Regions from separate parts of the Planosporangium spinosum genome, predicted to be linked through region 1. Evidence: riboswitches for the same ligand, from Rfam matches in the RefSeq annotation. Region 1 holds a riboswitch; each other region holds the start of a gene.

Region 1 (8,544 bases):
TCGACTCGTCCCTGGCGGTCTGTCGGGCCGTCGGCGCGCCCACCACCTGGGTGCTGTCCAACCACGACGTGGTCCGCCATCCCAGCCGGTTCGGCTACCCGCGGACCAACAACGACCGGGTCGGCATCGGCGCGGACGACCCGCAGCCGGACGAGCAGCTCGGCCTGCGCCGGGCCCGCGCCGCGACGACGCTGATGCTCGCGCTGCCCGGCGTGGCCTACCTGTACCAGGGGGAGGAGCTGGGCCTGCCCGAGCACACCACGCTGCCCGACGAGGTGCGCCAGGACCCTACCTGGGAGCGGTCCAGCCACAAGGTGCGCGGCCGGGACGGCTGCCGGGTGCCGGTCCCGTGGGAGCCGGGTGGCCCGTCGTACGGCTTCGGCCCGGGGACGGCGAGCTGGCTGCCCCAGCCGCCGGTCTGGGACCGGTACGCGCTCGGCCGCCAGCGCGGGGTCGCGGGGTCGACCTACGAGGTGTACCGGGAGGCGCTGCGGCTGCGCCGGGCGCACGGGCTCGGCGCCGGGGACGTGACCTGGGACGACGGCGCCGGCCCGGACGTGGTGGCCTTCCGTAACGGCGAGGTCATGGTGGTGGCGAACCTGGGCGACGAACCGGTGGTGTTGCCGGCCGGGGCGCGGGTCCTGCTGGCCAGCGGCGAACTCGACGGCGACGGCCGGGTGCCGGTCGACACGGCGGTGTGGGCGCTCGTCTGACCGTGACTTGCCCCTGGTGACCACAACGTCCGGGACGTTGTGGTCATCGGGGTGGCCCGAGACCACAACGTCCCGGACGTTGTGGCAAGGGGGCGCCCGGAGATCTCCGGGCGCCCCCGCCGCATTCGGTGGAAGATCCGGTCAGCGCTTGAAAGCGTCCTTGATCTTCTCGCCGGCCTGCTTGATGTTGGCCTTGAACTGGTCGCCCTTGCCTTCGGCCTCGAGGCTCTCGTCGTCGGTCGCCTTGCCGACGCCCTCCTTGACCTTGCCGGCAAGGTTCTCGGACTGGTTTTCCAGCTTGTCGTCGTAGCCCATGTCAACCTCCAGGTCCCTAGCGGACTACCGGTTACTTACCCGCCGGCCGACAACCTCAATCACACCGCCGGCCCGGCGCGGCTTCCGTCAGGCTGTCGCGGCCCGGCGCGTACCGTCGATCGACGGCGTCCGCGACACCACCGACAGCGGCTTGGCCACGTGCTCCAGCGAGCGGCCGTGGGCCGGTACCGCGTAGAACAGCGCGACCAGGCCGCCGACGGCCATCAGGCCGGCGCCGACGAGGTACCCGATGAACAGCGGCGTCGGGTCCTTGGCGTCGCCGATGAGGCGGGCGAACATCCAGGGGGCGACGACGCCGCCGAAGAACTGCGCGACCGCGAAGAAGAACGAGATCGCCTGCGCCCGCAGTTCGATCGGGAAGATCTCGCTGACGGTCAGGTACGCGCTGGACGCGCCGGCGGAGGCGATGAAGAATACGACGCACCACAGGATCGTCTGGGTGACCGCGTTGAGCGCGCCGATCCAGAACAGGTACCCGCTGATCGCCAGGATCGCCGCGGACACCAGGTAGGTGCCGGCGATCATCGGCTTGCGGCCCACCGTGTCGAACAGGCGGCCGAGCAGCAGCGGGCCGGCCAGGTTACCGAGCGCGAACGGGAAGAAGTACCACGGGATGCGCTGGTCGGGGATGTGGTAGAAGCCCGACAGGACCAGCCCGTACGTGAAGAAGATCGCGTTGTACAGGAACGACTGGGTCACCAGCATTGCGAAACCCAGTACCGACCGGCTCGGGTACTCGCGCAGCATGACGCGGGCGATCTGCCGGTATGTCACGGTGTCGGTCGGCTTCACCTCGATGGTGGCGTCCTCGCTCAGCGCGGTCAGCTCCTTGCCGTCGGCGCGGACGTGCTCCTCGATCCGGGCGACCGTCCGCTCGGCCTCCTCGGCGCGGCCGTGGGTGAGCAGCCACCGCGGGCTCTCCGGGACGTGCTTGCGCAGCTGCCAGATCGCCAGGCCGATGACCGGGCCGACGAACAGGCTCATCCGCCAGCCGAGGTCCTTGGGCAGGATGTCCGGGTTGAGTAGGACCAGTTGGGACGCGGCGCCGATCATGGCACCCAGCCAGTACGTGCCGTTGATCGCGATGTCGACCCGGCCCCGGTAGCGCGCCGGGATCAGTTCGTCGATGGCCGAGTTGATCGCGGTGTACTCGCCGCCGATGCCCATGCCGGCGATGAACCGCATCGCCAGGAACGACCACAGGTTCCAGGCGAACCCGGACAGGCCGTTGAAAACCAGGTAGATGCCCAGGGTGACCAGGAACAGGTTGCGCCGGCCCAGCCGGTCGGACAGCCGCCCGAACACCAGCGCGCCGACCACCTCGCCGAGCAGGTAGACCGAGGCGGTCAGGCCGACCTCGCCCGCGGTCAGGTGGAGGGTGTTCTGGTCCTTGAGTACCGAGGCGATCGACGCCGCCATCTGGATCTCCAGGCCGTCGAGCACCCAGGCCACGCCGAGGGCGACGACCACCAGCCAGTGGAACCGCGCCCAGGGCAGCCGGTCGATACGGGCCGGTACGTCGCTGCGGACTGTTTGTGGGGAACTGGTCATTGGGCACCTCCGTGTCAGCGGTCTTGCCCATGCCGCTGACTGCCCAAACTCGACACCTTAACGACCATTAACTACCGATCGGCACAAAACAATATCTGGAGGGGACGTGGGGACGCTGCGCGCCGTGCCGCGCCGGCTGATCGGCAGGGTCGTCGGCGCGCTGCGCGGCCGTGACCTGGCGCTGCACGCCGCGGCCACCACGTTCTACGGCGGGATCGCCGTGGTACCCGTCAGCCTGCTCACCCTGCGGCTGGCCGCGGCGATCGTGGGCACCGACCGGTTGGCGGCGCGCGCCGGTCGGGTGGCTGCCGCGTTCCCGGCCGAACTGGGCGCGAACCTTGCCGCCACGAGGCTGGTGACGGCCGGACTGCACCTGTCCGCCGCCCAGGCGGTGGCGGCGCTGCTGCCCGCCACCCTGTACGGCGAGGGGCTGCGCCGCTCACTGGTGTCGCTGGCCGGCGGTGCCGCGGCGCGGCGGGAGCGGGCCATCGGGTGGCGCGGCCGGCTGCTCGTGCTGCCGCTGCTCGCCGCGGGCCCCGGGCTGCTGCTGGCGCTGCTGCTGGCGCTGCCCTGGGCGGCCGGGCTGCTCGGCCGGGGCGGCCTGGCCAGCGTCGCGGCGGTGGTGGTGTCGTTCCTGGGCGTGTGGCTCGCACTCAGCCCGGTGGTGATCTGGGTGTACCGGTTCGTCGGCCCGGCGCGCCCGCCCTGGCCGGCGGCCACCGCCGGCGGGTCGTTCGCGGCGGCTAACCTGTCCGGCTTCCTGCACGGCTTCGTGCTGTTCTGGTCGCTGCCGCTGAACCTGGGGCTGCCGTTCGGCGGGTTCGCCGCCGTGGGCGCGGTCGTCGCCGTCGCGCTGTGGCTGTACGTGCTCCACGTCGTCGTCCTGGTCGGGTACGTGTTCACGCGGCAACTGGGCCGGCTCGTCGCCCCGCACCCGTCACCCGGCAGTGGATCGGCGCCGCCGGGCGATCCGTGATGCCGTAGCATCCGCGACGGCGGCAGTGGAGGAACCCGGTGCGAATCCGGGGCGGTCCCGCCACTGTCACCGGGGAGCGACCCTCACCCATGCCACGGCCGGCACACGCCGGTGGGAAGGCGGAGGGGCGACTGCTCTGGGGCGCTGCGCAGCGTCGAGCGCCGAGCCAGAGCAGTCGTACGTGTCGATCCGGGAGCCAGGAGACTCCGGCCGCCGGGGGACGAGAAGTCCCCACCTACGACCCTGCGACCGGGGCGCGGACCCCGACGGGAGTTGCCTCTCATGACGTTCGTCCTGCTTTCCACCGCCGACACCGACCTGCTCGCGGCCCGGGCCAGCGGCGCCGACTGGCGGGTGGCCAATCCGACCCGGCTCGATCCCGCGGACGTGCCCGGCCTGCTCGACGGCGCGGCGCTCGCCGTGGTCCGGCTGCTCGGCGGCCGGCGTACCTGGCCCGAGGGTCTGGACGAGGTGCGGCGTGCCGGGCTGCCGGTGGTGGCGCTCGGTGGTGAGGCCACCCCGGACGCCGAGCTGACCGCGCTGTCGACCGCGGCCACCGGCGTGGTCGGAGACGCGCAGCGCTACCTGGTCGAGGGTGGCCCGGACAACCTGCGCGAGCTGTACCGGTTCCTGTCCGACACGGTGCTGCTCACCGGCGAGGGGTTCGCGGCACCCGCGCCGGCGCCGGCCTACGGTGTGCACGGCACCCACGACCAACGGCCCGACCGGCCGACCGTCGGGGTCGTGTTCTACCGGGCACACGCTCTCGCCGGCAACACCGCGTTCGTCGACACCCTCGCGGCCGCGATCGAGGAGCAGGGCGCCAACGCGCTGCCGATCTTCGCGTCGTCGCTGCGCGCGGTCGACGACGGCCTCGCCGAACTGCTGGGGCGCTGCGACGCGCTGGTGGTGACGGTGCTCGCGGCGGGTGGCACCACGGCCGCCGACGCGAGTGCGGGCGGCGACTCCGACGCCTGGTCGGTGGAGGCGCTCGCGGCGCTGGACGTACCGGTGCTCCAGGGGCTCTGCCTCACGTCGAGCCGCGCCCAGTGGGCCGGCTCCGACGCCGCGCTGAGCCCGATGGACGCGGCGATGCAGGTGGCGATCCCGGAGTTCGACGGCCGACTGATCACGGTGCCGTTCTCGTTCAAGGAGGCCGGCCCGGACGGTATCCCGGTGTACCTCGCCGACCCGGAGCGCGCCGCGCGGGTGGCCGGCATCGCGCTGGCGTACGCCCGGCTTCGGCGCGTCGACAACCGCGACAAGCGGCTGGCGATCGTGCTGTCGTCGTACCCGACGAAGCACTCGCGCGTCGGCAACGCGGTCGGCCTGGACACCCCCGCCTCGGCGGTCTCCCTGCTACGGGCGCTGCGCGCGGCCGGGTACGCCGTGGGCGAGTTCCCTCAAGACGGCGACGCGCTGATCCACTCGCTGATCGCGGCCGGTGGCCACGACGTGGAGTGGCTGACCGAGGACCAGTTGGCGGCGGCGCCGATCCGGGTTCCGTTGTCCGACTACCGGGGCTGGTTCGACGCGCTGCCGGAGTCGCTGCGCGCCGACATGCTGGACGCGTGGGGCGAGCCGCCGGGCGAGCTGTACGTCGACGGCGACGGACCCGATAAGGCAATAGTGCTGGCCGGACTGCAATTTCAAAACGTGACGCTGATGATCCAGCCGCCGCGCGGCTTCGGTGAGAACCCGATCGCGATCTACCACGACCCTGACCTGCCGCCCTCACACCACTACCTCGCCGCGTACCGGTGGCTGGCCGGCAACGTCGACGCCGTCGTGCACCTGGGCAAGCACGGCACCCTCGAGTGGCTGCCCGGCAAGGGGCTCGGCCTGTCCGCCGCCTGCGCCCCGGACGCCGTACTCGGCGACCTGCCGCTGGTGTACCCGTTCATCGTCAACGACCCGGGGGAGGGCACCCAGGCCAAGCGTCGGGGGCACGCCACCATCGTCGACCACCTGGTGCCCCCGATGGCCCGCGCCGACACGTACGGCGACCTGGCGAAGCTGGAGCAGCTGCTCGACGAGTACGCGACCGTGCAGGCGCTGGACCCGGCGAAGCTGCCGGCGGTGCGGGCCCAGGTCTGGACGCTGATCCAGGCCGCCCAGCTCCACCACGACCTGCACCAGTCCGAGATGCCCGGTGAGGACGACTTCGACGACTTCATTCTGCACGTCGACGGGTACCTGTGCGAGATCAAGGACTCCCAGATCCGCGACGGCCTGCACGTCCTGGGCGCCGCGCCGCAGGCCGAGGCGCGGGTCAACCTGGTCCTGGCGGTCCTGCGGGCGCGGCAGGTGTGGGGCGGCCGGCATGCCCACCCCGGTCTGCGCGCCGCCCTGGCGACGCACCTCGGGCTGTCCGAGGCCGACCTGCTGGCCGGGATCGCGCCGGCGGCGACCCCGCCGGCGCTCACCGAGGTCGTCGACGGGCCCGCGACCAGCGCGGCCGACCTCGTCGACCGGCTGGAGGACCTCGCCCGCAAACTGGTCGTGGGCTGCGAGACGCTCGGCTGGGCGGCCGACTCCGTGCCCGCCGTCGTCGCCGAGGTCCTCGGTGGCCCCGTGCCGCAGGTGGAGGGCGTGCTGCGGTTCGCCGCCACCGAGGTGGTACCCCGCCTCGACGCCACCACCGGTGAGATCGGCAGCGTCCTGCACGCCCTCGACGGCGGGTACGTCCCGGCCGGCCCGTCCGGCTCGCCGACCCGCGGCCTGGTCAACGTGCTGCCGACCGGGCGCAACTTCTACTCGGTCGACCCGAAGGCGATCCCGTCGCGCAACGCCTGGGAGGTCGGCCGGGCGCTCGCGGACTCGCTGCTGGAGCGCCACCGCGCGGACACCGGCGAGTGGCCGGCACTGGTCGGCCTCACCGTGTGGGGTACGTCCGCCATGCGTACCCAGGGCGACGACATCGCCGAAGTCCTGGCCCTGCTGGGCTGCCGGCCCACCTGGGACGACGCCTCCCGCCGGGTCACCGGCTTCGAGGTGGTACCGCTGGCCGAGCTGGGCCGGCCCCGGGTCGACGTGACCGTGCGCATCTCCGGCTTCTTCCGGGACGCCTTCCCGCACGTCGTCGGGCTGCTCGACGATGCGGTCGCGGCCGTGGCGGCCCTCGACGAACCGGCGGATCAGAACTTCGTCCGGGCGCACGCGGTGGCGGACGCGGACACGCACGGCGACTGGCGGCGGGCCACCACCCGGATCTTCGGCTCCAAACCCGGCGCGTACGGGGCCGGCCTGCTGCCGCTGATCGACGCCCGGAACTGGCGCGACGACGCGGACCTGGCCGAGGTGTACGCGGTGTGGGGTGGCTACGCGTACGGCCGGGGCCTGGACGGGCGGGCCGCCCGCGACGATCTCGAGACCGTCTACCGGCGGATGTCGGTCGCGGCCAAGAACGTCGACACCCGCGAGCACGACATCGCCGACTCCGACGACTACTTCCAGTACCACGGCGGAATGGTCGCGATGGTCCGCAGCCTGCGCGGCAGCGACCCGGCCGCGTACATCGGCGACTCGCACCGCCCCGAGCAGGTGAAGACCCGGACCCTCGCGGAGGAGACCAAGCGGGTGTTCCGGGCCCGGGTGGTCAACCCGCGGTGGATCGAGGCGATGCGCCGGCACGGGTACAAGGGCGCGTTCGAGCTGGCCGCGACCGTGGACTACCTGTTCGGCTACGACGCCACCGCGGGTGTGGTCGACGACTGGATGTACGAGCAGCTCGCCGCGGCGTACGTGGCCGACAGAGGCGTGCGTGACTTCCTGGAGAAGTCCAACCCGTGGGCGCTGCGCGGCATCACCGAACGACTGCTCGAAGCGGCTGATCGGGGGTTGTGGGCCGAACCGCGGCAGGAAACCCTGGACGAGCTGCGCGCGGCGTACCTCGCGGTGGAGGGTGACCTGGAGGACTCCTGACCCGCTGCCGGACCCCGCTCGTTGTCGGGCCCCGCTTGCGACGGGTACGGTGGCGCGGCCGTAGTCTGGTCAGTACCGAGAGTGAGTAACCCGACGTGCCAGCGAACCTCTCCTCCGTCATCGCGGCTACCGCACAGTGGCTGGTCCGCGCCTACCCGGCGCCCGGAGGGACGTTCAGCGCCGCGCTCGCCGAGGTACAGGCGCGCCAGGCGGCGACCGTGGCGGCCTGGCTGCGGTACCCGACCGTGATGGACGCCGCCCTGCTCGGCGTCGTCGGCCCGGGTGGGGCGGACCGGCTGGACTGGCTGGTCGGGGCGGACGCCACGGAGCGTTCCGACACCGAGTACGCCTGGCGTACCTGGGTCGACGAGGTCGTGGCGAGCTGGGCCGCCTGCCTGCTGGCCGACGCCGACCTGGCCGCCGCCGCGGTGGCCGCGGTCGGCGGCAGCGACCACATGGCCGGGCTGTACTGCGACTTCCGCCGCCTCACCGCCCCCGACGACCGCGACCGCTACGCGTCGGCGCTGCTGCGCCACCCGGACCTGCTGGACCCGGTGGCGCGGCTGCACCGCGACCAGCTGCTCGCCCGCCTGCGCGCCGCCGGCCCCGCGGCGGCGGCCTGACCGTCCGGCCGGTTCAGGCCACCGCCTCCGGTCGGTTCCGGCGGCCGCCCGTGGCGGTCAGCCCTTGTGCGTCTTGGCGTACTCGCGCATCGAGTCCCGGACCCGGTCGAACACGGCCAACGGCGGCCCGGCCAGGAGGTTGCCGACCGCGGACTCCGGGGCGTTCGGGTGCGGGCGGGTCGGCGCCGTCCGCTCGGCCGCCTTCACCGCGTCCGCCATCCGCCGCAGCTGGTCGGCGTCGACCGTCTGGCGCAGGCCCGAGAACTCGTCACGCTCCTCGCGCTCGGCGTGGGCGATGATCGAGTCCTTCGCCGCCCGGAACCTGATGTCGAACTCCGGCTTGTCGATACCCAGGTCGTACAGTTCGGCCAGCATGCGCTTGGCCTGGTCCTCCTCGTGCAGCCGCTCGTCGACGACCTGC
Region 2 (3,425 bases), on a different contig from region 1:
CTGCTACCGGAGGGGCGCGGCGCTCAGGCCGCACCGGCGCTGGATGTGCCGGATGACCACCTGCAGGTCGGCGCAGTAGACCGAGGGGTTGGCGAAGCCGTTACGGCCGGCGTACCGGTGGGGCAGGTAGCCGCCGCCGCACACGCCCACCAGGTCGCAGCGCCGGCAGGTCGGGCTCAGTGCGGCGACGCCCTGTTGCCGGTCGGCGACCTGCGCAGCGGCCAGCGCCCGGTCGAGGGCGTCGTCGGTGACGGTCAGGCCGAGGTCGGGTGCGCCGGCGAAGGTGGTCTTGAGGGTGTCCACGCCCTGGAGCGCGCCGTTGGACTCGATGACGACCAGGGTCACCGGGGCCAGGCCGAGGGCCTCGGTGGACTTGGTCGCGCCCAGTGACAGGCCGATGACGTCGTCGAAGAACCGGATCGAGTGCCGGTACGCCGCGCCGGCGGCCCACGCCTCGAACACTCCGACCAGCCACCGCCCGTAGCCGGCGGTGTCGCCGGGCGGGCGGGGTGGCGGGTTGTCCCAGTGCGCGTCGGGCAGGTTGAAATCGATCATCGGCGGGTCGAACGAGGCGAGGTGCTGGTAGACGGCGACCGGGTCGGCGGCGAGGTCGACCACGCACAGCAGGCCGCCGTAGCAATCCGGGGCGTGCTCACGCAGCAGCTCGATGCCCGCGACGGTGGCGTCGTAGCTGGACCGGCCGGCGACATCCCGGCGGTGCCGGTCGTTGACCGCGCGGGGCCCGTCCAGGCTGATCCCGACCCTGATCCGGTGCTGCTGCAGGACCGGCAGCCAGTCCGAGGTGAGCAGGCTGCCGTTGGACTGCATGGCGAAGTCGACCCGGATGGGCTCGGGGATCGTGCGGCGGATCAGCGTGCAGTACGCGTCGATGCGCTCACGCCCGGCCAGGGTCGGCTCACCTCCGTGCAGCACCACCAGCACATGCCCGACGCCGTGGGCATCGGCGTGCTCGGCGACGCGCCGGGCCGCCGCCTGCGCCACCGGCAGCGGCATGAACCGGGGCTGGTGGCGCCAGGACTGGTCGGCGTGGTGGTAGACGTAGCAGTAGTCGCAGTCAAGATTGCAGCGGCTGGCCACCTTGAGAATGAACGTGGTCAGCGCGACGGCCATCGTGACCGGCTACGGCGCGGTGCAGTGGTCCGGACGCGAGGCGTACGAGCCGGGTCCGCCGTCGGCGGCGCGTTCGGTCGCGAGGCGTCGCCGGGCGCGGCGCATGGCCTCGGTGAGGACCACACTGTCGAAGGGGTTCGCGGGCTGGTCGAGGCGTCGAGTTGTATCCATCGGAACGGCTACCTCACTTCCGCATCGGCGCGAGTGCTGTGAGTTTATGGTCGGACACGGTGCGTTGTCGTCACGGTTGCGCGTACCGACATATCCCTCCATCCGGACAAGGTCCACCCTGGCTCAGGTCGCACGTGACGCCGCTCGGGTGTTGTCCGCGCGGATCACTCGCTGTGCGCGCGGCTGCGGTGCGACATCGGTAAGCGCCGCGGGCGTTCGCCGACGGCGGCCACCGGGCGGGGCATCGGCCTCGGCCATGGCTGTTCGGCCTTGCGGATTTCCATCGCACCGGCGCACCGGCGCACGGGCGCTGTCCTCGGCCGCCGCGCCGGTGACGTGTACGACAGTTGACGGCAGCTGGCTACGGCCCGTAGCGTCGACAGTCAACCGTTGTGACGGTGCGGGAAGCCGGTGAGAATCCGGCGCGGTCGCGCCACTGTGGCCGGTCCGCCTTGCGAGGTGCACCGGGAGTCAGACCCCGAGCCGTCGTCGACACCACCAAGCGGGACGCGTGATCCCAAGGAGGTTCGTCATGGCCGAGGCCACCGCTCTACCCACCCCCGCCGCGACACCGGTCCCGGCGCCGATCCCCCTGCGGCAGCTGCTGCCCTGGGCGGTCTTCGGGCTGCTGCTGGCCGCGCTCGCGATCTACTTCGTCGGCGCCGAACAGGGCGCCACCTCCCTGATCGGCGGCCACTGGGTGCACGAGTTCACCCACGACGGCCGGCACCTGCTCGGCTTCCCCTGCCACTGACGGCAGGCGGTCCTCAACCATGAGCGCACGTACCCTGCTGGTGCGCGGCATGCTCGTCGGCATCGCCGGCGGGCTGCTCGCCTACCTGTTCGCCACCGCCTTCGGTGAGCCTCCGGTCGACTCCGCGATCGCGTTCGAGGCCGCGCACACCCCACCCGGCGACCACGACCACGAACTGGTCAGCCGCACCATCCAGTCCACGATCGGACTGGCCACCGCGGTCGTGGTCTACGGCGCCGCGCTCGGCGGCATCTTCGCCCTCGCGTTCGCGGTCGCCTACGGGCGGCTCGGCCGGCTGCCGGCCCGCGCCACCGCGCTGCTGGTCGCCGCGGCCGGGTTCGTCGCCGTCGAACTGGTGCCGTTCCTGAAATACCCGGCCAACCCGCCCGCGGTCGGCGCCGAGGAGACCATCGGCCGGCGTACCGCGCTGTATTTCACCATGATCGGCATCACCGTCGCCGCCGCGATCGGCGCGACCCTGCTTGGCCGCAATTTGACAGCCCGGCTCGGCGCCTGGAACGCCGTGCTCGTCGCCGTCGGCGTGTTCGTCGCCCTCGTCGCGGTCGCCGCCGCACTCCTGCCCGCGGTCAACGAGGTACCCGCAGACTTCCCCGCGACCGTGCTGTGGCACTTCCGGCTGGCCTCGTTGGGTACCCAGCTGGTGTTGTGGGCCACTCTCGGGCTGCTGTTCGGCGCGCTCACGGACCGCAGCCAACGCCGCCGTGCCCGCACCCCGGAGCCCGTCGCCGTGGCCTGAGTCCGCCCCGCTCACCGGCCGACCCTGCCCCAGTGGCCGGCGCGGACGCCGCCACGCGGGGCCGCACCAACCCGCTGCCGGCATCCGCGTCGGCCCCGCCCGCAACGCCACTAACCGCAACACACGCCACCCATGCCCGGCCCACCTCGGTGCCAACCGACAGCCGGCGTACCGTCGCGCGGACTAGACCCGGACGGTCGGGTCTGGTCTGAGTTTGTGCTGTCGACGTCCATGGCCGGTTGGGAGTGGGACCGCCCGACCTTGTGCGTGCCGAATAATGCGTCAGTGCTGGTAGGAAGCGACTTCGTCCTGCAGCTTGGATCTTGGTCAGGTCGTCGGCGTCCTCCTCGTCCATCATCGTCGGTGACTGCGCGATGATGCCGACTCGTGCTCCTTCGACTGGCGTACCTGGGCGTCACGAACCTGTTCGCGTTGCTGCGACTGCTGCCAGGCGGCGATCGCGACAAGGACGTTGAGGTCCTGTCGTTGCGTCATCAGCTCGCAGTGTTGCAGCGCCAACTCGGCGGGCAGCAGGTCCGGTTCGAACCGGCCGATCGGGCGCGGCTGGCCGCGCTTTTGCACCCGCTGCCACGGCCGACCCTGCGGGGTCTG
Region 3 (8,544 bases), on a different contig from region 1:
GGTCTGGCGCAGCGGCACCACGTCGACGCGCCAGAACGAGGCCGGGGGCGACGCGAGTACGCCGACGACGGCCGCGCGGATGACGCTCGGGTGGGTGACCGCGACGATCGTGCCGGTTACGGCCGGCAGCTCGTCCAGCCACTCGCGCGCCCGGGTGAGCAGTTCGACGACCGACTCCCCGCCGTGCGGAGCGGCGACGGGGTCGGTCAGCCACGCGGCGACCGCGTCCGGCGCGGCCGCCTCGACCTCGGCGAGGGTACGACCCGCCCACCGGCCCACGTCACCGTCGCGCAGCGCCGCAACGATCTCCGGTTCCAGACCGAGCGCGGCGGCGGTCTGCACGCAGCGGCGCGCCGGAGAGCTGTAGGCGGCCGCCACCCGCCGGAACACCCCGGTCGCCGCGGACGCGCCGGCCAGACCGCGCTCGTCGAGCGGCTCGTCGTCGGGAAATGCCGCCGCCCGCGTCGCCGCGGTCGGCGCGTGACTGACCAGCACCAGCCGGGTACCCACGTCCCGCCCTCCCTCCCACACCATGGACGTCTACCGCCACCAACGACGCGACCCACTCACTCCATGGGTAGCCACGACACAGCTCGAACGGCGGCGCACACCAACCACGGTGGACGTGACGAACGCGGCGCACCCGCGACCAAGCCGCAGCCTAGTCACACAGGTACGCCACTGGCCCACCCAACAGGACGATCTTGCCTGGGAATCGATTGGTTCTCGAACAAGATCAAACCAGGAACGTCCGGAGGGTCGGCACCGTCCAGCCAACCTGGCCAGCAACTCGGCGTGTCCAAAGACACGACCACGGACCTTGGGGCGCCGTGATCGCCACCCCCGCACCCGTCGAGAACGACCTGGTCGCCCCAACCACGCTCGTCCGCGCGCTCGTCGGCTGCGGCCGAGTGTCCACTTGCAAGCAGAACCCACTGACGGCACGCGGCCCGATCGGCGGCCGACTGCACGAGGTGCTCCTTCGACAAATCGTCCGGCACGAACGCCGACCGGCCCGAGCCGGCCCCCGCATGTTCGGATGCGCGCGGCCCCGTGACACGCAGGTCATGGTGTCGCTGGATCGACTCGGCCGTGAATCGGGTTCTTCGAGGCGGGGCCGCACGGACGACACGCCGATACGAGATGTTGTGTGTGACTTCGCGAGCGCACCCATATATGGTGTCGTCCGCAGCTGGTTCGGCCGTCCGTCAAGGCGGCCGTGGCAACAGGGAACCCGGTGGAAATCCGGGACTGCCCCGCAGCGGTGAGTGGGAACGACCGCCGTCAACGAAGCACTGGACCACACGGTCTGGGAAGCGACGGCCAGTAGGCGACCCTTCAGTGGTCACGCCCGCGAGTCCGAAGACCTGCCAGCGCGCCGCACGCCGACCGGTGTGCGGCGGTCGGCGGCCGCGCGGGACGGCCGACGCCACAGCCGGACCACGCGTGTCGCCGCGGGACCGGTGGCGTCCCCTCGCGCGCCCGACGACCGTCGGTGAGTGCCCGAGGAGGGGGACATGACGGTCACGCAAGACCAGACCACCGCGCCGGAGCGCCGGCACGTGATGCAGGTCCGCAAACGCAACGGCGACACCGAGCCGGTCGACGTCGGCAAGATCGTCCGAGCGGTCGAGCGGTGGGTCGCCGACCTGGACGAGGTGGACCCGCTGCGGGTCGCGACGAAGACGATCAGCGGCCTGTACGACGGGGCGAGCACCGCCGAGCTGGACAAGCTGTCGATCCAGACCGCCGCCGAGCTGATCGGCGAGGAACCGCAGTACTCGAAGCTGGCCGCCCGGCTGCTCGCCGCGTACGTCGACAAGGAGGTCCGCAACCAGGGTGTAGCGAGCTTCAGCCAGTCCATCCGGTACGCCCACGATCAGGGACTGATCGGTGACGAGACGGCCGCGTTCGTGGCGGGCAACGCCCGCAAGCTCGACGACGCGGTCGATCCGGCCGGGGATCTGCGCTTCGAGTACTTCGGTCTGCGCACGGTCACCGACCGGTACCTGCTGCACCATCCCGAGTCGCGGCTGGTGGTGGAGACGCCGCAGTACTGGCTGCTGCGGGTGGCGTGCGGTCTGTCGGCCGATCCCGGCGAGGCGATCGGCTTCTACCGGCTGATGTCGTCGGTGGCCTACCTGCCCAGCTCGCCGACGCTGTTCAACTCCGGCACCCGGCACACCCAGATGTCGTCGTGCTTTCTGGTCGACTCGCCGCGCGACGAGCTCGACTCCATCTACGAGCGGTACCACCAGGTGGCGCGGCTGTCGAAGTTCTCCGGCGGCATCGGCATCTCCTGGTCGCGGGTGCGCGGCCGCGGCGCGCTGATCCGCGGCACGAACGGCCGCTCGAACGGGATCGTGCCGTTCCTCAAGACCCTCGACGCCGGCGTGGCCGCGGTCAACCAGGGCGGCCGGCGCAAGGGCGCCGCCTGCGTCTACCTGGAGCCCTGGCACCCCGATGTCGAGGAGTTCCTGGAACTGCGCGACAACACCGGGGAGGAGTCCCGCCGCACGCACAACCTGAACCTGGCCCATTGGATCCCGGACGAGTTCATGCGCCGGGTCGAGGCCGACGCCGACTGGTCGCTGATCGACCCGTCCGACGCCCCCGACCTGCCCGATCTGTACGGCGAGGCGTTCGACGCCGCCTACCGGGTCGCGGAGAAGAAGGCCGTGCGCACCGTGAAGGCCCGGGACCTGTACGGGCGGATGATGCGCACCCTCGCGCAGACCGGCAACGGCTGGATGACGTTCAAGGACCCGTCCAACCGGCTGTCCAACCAGACCGGCGCCCCGGGCAACACCATCCACCTGTCCAACTTGTGCACCGAGATCCTCGAGGTCAACTCCGACGACGAGACCGCCGTGTGCAACCTCGGCTCGATCAACCTGGGCGCGCACGTCACCGCCGACGGCGTCGACTGGGAAAAACTAAGGGCAACGGTGCGCACCGCGGTCGTGTTCCTGGACCGGGTGATCGACATCAACTACTACCCGTCCGCGCAGGCCGCCGCATCGAACCCGCGCTGGCGGCCGGTCGGACTGGGCGTGATGGGGCTGCAGGACGTGTTCTTCACGCTGCGCCTGCCGTTCGACTCGGCCGAGGCGCGGGAGCTGTCCACCCGGGTGCAGGAGGAGATCTTCCTGACCGCGCTGGAGACCTCGGCCGGCCTGGCCGAGCGGTTCGGCCCACACCCGGCGTACCCGCAGACCCGCGCCGCGCAGGGTGTCCTGCACCCCGACCTGTGGGGCGCGCAGCCCGTCCAGACCGGACGCTGGGCCGCACTGCGCGCCCGGATCGCCGAGCACGGCCTGCGTAACTCGCTGCTGGTCGCCATCGCCCCCACGGCGACGATCGCCTCGATCGCCGGCTGCTACGAGTGCATCGAGCCGCAGGTGTCCAACCTGTTCAAGCGCGAGACCATGTCCGGGGAGTTCCTGCAGGTCAACAACTACCTGGTCCGCGAGCTGAAGGCGCGGGGACTGTGGACCGCGCAGGTCCGCGAGCAGATCAAACGCGCCGAGGGCTCCGTGCAGGGGATCGCCGACCTGCCCGAAGACGTGCGGAAGCTGTTCCGCACCGCCTGGGAGCTGCCGCAGCGGGCGCTGATCGACCTGGCCGCCGCCCGCGCGCCCTACGTCGACCAGTCCCAGTCGCTGAACCTGTTCCTGAGCGCGCCGACCATCGGCAAGCTCTCCTCGATGTACCTGCACGCCTGGAAGGCCGGGCTGAAGACCACCTACTACCTGCGGTCGCGCCCCGCGACCCGCATCCAGCAGGCCACCGTCGCGATCACCCCGGTCGCAGCCGCCGACACCGACGCGGTCGCCTGCTCCCTGGAAAACCCCGAGACCTGCGAGGCCTGCCAGTGAACACCGTTGCCGATCCCCGCACCGCCGAGTCCGCCACCCGACACATGCTGCTCGACCCCGGCATGGACCTGACCTTGCGGCCGATGCGCTACCCGCACTTCTTCGACCGGTACAAGGACGCGATCAAAAACACCTGGACGGTCGAGGAGGTCGACCTGCACTCCGACCTGCCCGACCTGGCCAGGCTCTCCCCCGCGGAGCGGCACCTGGTGTCCCGGCTAGTGGCGTTCTTCGCCACCGGCGACACCATTGTCGCCAACAACCTGGTACTCAACCTCTACCAGCACGTCAACTCCCCGGAGGGCCGGCTCTACCTGTCCCGGCAGCTGTTCGAGGAGGCCGTCCACGTCCAGTTCTACCTCAACCTGCTCGACACCTACGTCCCGGACGAGGCCGAGCGGTTCGCGGCGTTCGCCGCGGTGGAGAACATCCCGTCGATCGCCCGCAAGGCCGAGTTCTGTTTCCGCTGGATCGACTCCATCTTCGACCTGCGCGAGCTGCGCAGCCGCGACGACCGGCGGGCGTTCCTGCTCAACCTGATCTGCTTCGCCGCGTGCATCGAAGGCCTGTTCTTCTATGGCGCCTTCGCCTACGTGTACTTCCTGCGCTCCCGTGGGCTGCTGCACGGCCTCGCGTCCGGCACCAACTGGGTGTTCCGCGACGAGAGCATGCACATGGCGTTCGCGTTCGACGTGGTCGATGCCGTACGCGCCGAGGAACCGGACCTGTTCGACGAGCAGATGCAGCGGCAGGTCAAGGAGATGCTCGCCGAGGCGGTGGAGTGCGAGGTCCAGTTCGCCGCCGACCTGCTCGACCAGGGCATCTCCGGAATGTCGCTGGCCGACATGCGCGAATACCTGCAGCACGTCGCCGACCGCAGGCTCGCCATGCTCGGCATCCAACCCATGTACGGTAGCCGCAACCCGTTCGCGTTCATGGAACTACAGGACGTCCAGGAGCTGTCCAACTTCTTCGAACGCCGCGTCTCGGCATACCAGGTCGGGGTCACCGGCACCGTCAGCTTCGACGACGACTTCTGACTGGCCGGCGCTGCCGCCCGCCAGCGTGGGCGGCAGCGCCGGGTCCGCCCCGGCCGCACGGACGGGACGCCACATCAAGGGCATGCTCACCGGCCCGGTCACCATCCTGGCCTGGTCGTTCGTGCGCACCGACCAGGCCCTGTCTGACACCGCCGACCAGGTCGCGCTCGCCCTGCGCGACGAGTGCCACGACCTGGAGGCGACCGGGCTGCGCGTCATCCAGGTCGACGAACCGGCCCTGCGCGAGACGCTCCCGCTGCGCCGCGCCGACCAGGCCGTGTCTCGAAGTACGTTCGGCGTGTCGGTGATCGATAGAAGGCGAGGTCTCCGGTAGAGGGTTCATCGACTAAGAAGAACCTGAACACCGGAGACCTCGTGGCCACCATAGCGGTGACGAGGCGGTTCGGCCTCACCGACGCGCAGTGGGCGCGGTTGGAGCCGTTGCTGCCCGCGGGCAAGCGACCCGGTCGGCCGCCGCAATGGACAAGGCGGCAACTCATCGACGGCATCCGGTGGCGGGTGCGGGTGGATGCGCCGTGGCGGGACGTGCCGGCGTGTTACGGCTCCTGGCAGGCGGTGTACGGGCCGACCACCTGCCTTCGACCCCGAGACCTACAAGCGGCGTCATGCCGTGGAGTGCGGCATCAACCAGCTCAAACGCCACCGCGCCGTGGCCACCAGGTTCGACAAACTCGCCGTCCGCTACGAAGCCACCCTCCACGTCACCGCCATCAACGAATGGCTACACGCACGTCGAGATACGGCCTAGGGCCACGCCCCAACGGGACACCCCTTTGTCTGGATCAGAGATCCAGACAAAGGGGTGTCCATATCTCGGGGAAAGCCCAGGCTGCGGATCTCGGCACGGATCGGCGGTCGACCGCGCCGGCTCGGGTACCTCCACCGCCGGCGCACCAAATCCCGATGCCAGCGCAGCAGCGTTGCCGGCCACACGAACAACCCGCCCGCAACCGCGCCAGACCGGCCGGTACCGCCCGGTAGGCCCAATCAACCCACGGCGGCGCCACCTGCCGCCGCAGCACCGCCACCTCGTGCCGCAGCACCAGCAGTTCGACATCCTCGACCTGTGCGCCCGGCTGCACGCGGAGCAGGGCCGCACCCTGGTCGCCGTGCTGCACGACCTCAACCACGCGGCGCGGTACGCCACCCACCTGATCGCGATGCGCAGCGGGCGGGTGGTGGCCGAGGGCCCGCCCGCCGAGGTCGTCACGGCGGACTTGATCGAAGCGGTCTTCGGCCTGGCGTGCCGGGTGATCGACGACCCGGACACCGGCACTCCCCTGGTCGTGCCGGCGGCGAGGACCACCACCGGGGCAACCACGTGAGGGTCCACCACCTGGGCCTCCTACGGAATGTCGCGGGCTGCCCTCCGCCTGAAGCGGAGGGCAGCCCGGTGTCGGTTTGGGGTGCGCTCAGGCGACTGTCGCGGGGAACCGCTCCCAGACGCGGTGGGCGGCCATCAGCTTCTGTACGTCGGTGAAGACCTCCATCGCGGAGTCACCGGTGACGACGCCGGGCGTGCCGACGACCCCGGCCTGCGTCAGCACGGAGACGCCCGCGCCCCAGGCGCCGATCGCCTTGGCGTGCCGCCAGCACTCGTCGACAAGGAGCGCAACGCGCGGGTCCACGGTGGTGGCCGGGTCACCCGCGCCGGCTTTGGCGTCGCGGGCGGGAAGCGCGTCCGGTGCGGGTACCGGTGCGCAGGCCAGCAGCAGCGCGTCGAACTCGATCGACCGGCCGGTGGCGAAGGTCCGCTGCACCGGAAGGTCTCCCAGCATGCCGCCATGAGGAGCAATCAACAGGGGCACCATCCCGGCGGCGAACACCGCCTGGCGCAGCTCCCGGACACCGTCGAGGTCGGCCGCATGGTCGACGACGATGCCGACCATGCGGCCGTCGGCCGGCCATTGCCTGCCCACCTGGGACAGCGCGGGACTGGGCGCGACGTCCGCGAGCGGGACGGTCGGCTCCGGCGCGGGAAGCCCGAGCCCGGTAGCCACCTCCCGGCTCAGCACCGGGTCGATGTTGGCCAGGCACCGCAGCTGCCGCTCCTTGATCGCCTGCTCGTAGCACTTGCCCAGCTCGAAGGTGTACGCGCGAATGATGTGCTCCTGCTCAGAAGGCGACATGCTCAGCCAGAACAGGCGGGCCTGGCCGTAGTGGTCGTCGAAGGAGACCGGGTTCGCCCGAATCTTGGTCGCCTCGGCCACCGTCACGGGCACGTCGACGAACGCGCTCTCGCCGTCGCCGGCAACGAACGGGTTGCCGCCGTCGAGCGAGTTCGGCTTGTACGGCGCGACCCCGGCGTGGACGGCGTGCTGGTGGAAGCCGTCGCGCAGCATGTCGTTGACCGGAGCATGCGGGCGGTTGATCGGAATCTGCGCGAAGTTCGGCCCGCCCAGCCGCGTGATCTGGGTGTCGAGGTAGGAGAACAGCCGGGCCTGCAGCAGCGGGTCGTTGGTGACGTCGATACCCGGCGGCAGGTGGCCGGGGTGGAAGGCCACCTGCTCGACCTCGGCGAAGAAGTTCGTCGGCGTCCGGTTGAGCGTCATCGTCCCAACCGTCTGTACCGGCGCCAGCTCCTCCGGCACGATCTTCGTGGGGTCGAGCAGGTCGATGCCTTCGAAGGTCTCGTCCGGGGTGTCGGGGAAGACCTGGATTCCCAGCTCCCACTCGGGGAAGGCACCGGCCTCGATCGCGTCGTACAGGTCGCGGCGGTGGAAGTCGGGGTCCATACCGCCGAGCAGCTGCGCCTCCTCCCACGTCAGGGAGTGCACGCCGAGCTTGGGCTTCCAGTGGAACTTGGCCAGCACCGTCTCCCCGGCCTCGTTGACCAGCCGGAAGGTATGGATACCGAAGCCCTCCATCATCCGGTACGAGCGCGGGATGCCCCGGTCGGACATGTTCCACATCGTGTGGTGCTGCGCCTCGGTGTGCAGCGAGACGAAGTCCCAGAACGTGTCGTGCGCGCTCTGGGCCTGCGGGATCTCCCGGTCCGGGTGCGGCTTCCCGGCGTGGATGATGTCGGGGAACTTGATGCCGTCCTGGATGAAGAAGACCGGGATGTTGTTGCCGACGAGGTCGAAGGTGCCCTCGTCGGTGTAGAACTTCGTCGCGAAGCCGCGGGTGTCGCGGACCGTGTCGGCCGACCCGCGCGAGCCGAGGACGGTGGAGAACCGGACGAAGACGTCGGTCTTCTTCCCCTTCTTGAGGAAGCCGGCCTTGGTGACCCCCTCGGCCGTGCCGTAGGCCTCGAACACGCCGTGCGCTCCGGCGCCACGCGCGTGCACGACCCGCTCCGGGATCCGCTCGTGGTCGAAGTGCATGATCTTTTCGCGAAAGTGGTGGTCCTGCAGCAGGATCGGGCCGCGCGGCCCGGCCTTCAGCGAGTGGTCGGTGTCCCGCAGCCGCGCTCCCTGCGCGGTCGTGAGGTACGCACCCTGCTGCCCCTTCGCCGTGCTGGGCACGCCGGTGTCCGCGCCGGTCGGCGTGACGGTCGCGGGCGTGCCCTGCTCCTTCTTCGGCGGCAACGGGTCGTGCGGCGTCGTCGGCTCCTCCACCGTTGCCGGGGCGCTGCCCGGCGCACCGGGAACGTCCGGGGTCAG

The links. Region 1 has a riboswitch for cobalamin ahead of cobN (cobaltochelatase subunit CobN). Riboswitches for the same ligand answer to the same signal wherever they lie in the genome.
Region 2: it holds a riboswitch for cobalamin, as region 1 does, so the genes downstream of both, ACNTMW_RS32760 (CbtB domain-containing protein) here and cobN (cobaltochelatase subunit CobN) in region 1, are expected to answer to the same signal.
Region 3: it holds a riboswitch for cobalamin, as region 1 does, so the genes downstream of both, ACNTMW_RS32735 (ribonucleoside-diphosphate reductase subunit alpha) here and cobN (cobaltochelatase subunit CobN) in region 1, are expected to answer to the same signal.

The regions. Positions count from the first base shown of each region.
Region 1 is NZ_JBLYUB010000019.1:43,501-52,044, forward strand. Features, by position in the region: gene ACNTMW_RS23520 (glycoside hydrolase family 13 protein) at 1-713, shown strand, start outside; gene ACNTMW_RS23525 (CsbD family protein) at 855-1,028, opposite strand; gene ACNTMW_RS23530 (MFS transporter) at 1,116-2,600, opposite strand; gene ACNTMW_RS23535 (YhjD/YihY/BrkB family envelope integrity protein) at 2,707-3,576, shown strand; cobalamin riboswitch at 3,606-3,782, shown strand; gene cobN (cobaltochelatase subunit CobN) at 3,859-7,500, shown strand; gene ACNTMW_RS23545 (hypothetical protein) at 7,596-8,123, shown strand; gene ACNTMW_RS23550 (hemerythrin domain-containing protein) at 8,181-8,544, opposite strand, start outside.
Region 2 is NZ_JBLYUB010000044.1:18,987-22,411, forward strand. Features, by position in the region: gene ACNTMW_RS32750 (FxsB family cyclophane-forming radical SAM/SPASM peptide maturase) at 4-1,131, opposite strand; gene ACNTMW_RS32755 (hypothetical protein) at 1,141-1,302, opposite strand; cobalamin riboswitch at 1,666-1,804, shown strand; gene ACNTMW_RS32760 (CbtB domain-containing protein) at 1,835-2,056, shown strand; gene ACNTMW_RS32765 (CbtA family protein) at 2,076-2,813, shown strand; gene ACNTMW_RS32770 (hypothetical protein) at 3,168-3,425, opposite strand, start outside.
Region 3 is NZ_JBLYUB010000044.1:9,681-18,224, reverse strand. Features, by position in the region: gene ACNTMW_RS32740 (histidine phosphatase family protein) at 1-510, opposite strand, end outside; cobalamin riboswitch at 1,177-1,389, shown strand; gene ACNTMW_RS32735 (ribonucleoside-diphosphate reductase subunit alpha) at 1,518-3,878, shown strand; gene ACNTMW_RS32730 (ribonucleotide-diphosphate reductase subunit beta) at 3,923-4,918, shown strand; gene ACNTMW_RS32725 (hypothetical protein) at 4,944-5,252, shown strand; partial or broken gene ACNTMW_RS32720 (transposase) at 5,294-5,503, shown strand; partial or broken gene fecE (Fe(3+) dicitrate ABC transporter ATP-binding protein FecE) at 5,986-6,264, shown strand; gene ACNTMW_RS32710 (catalase) at 6,352-8,544, opposite strand, start outside.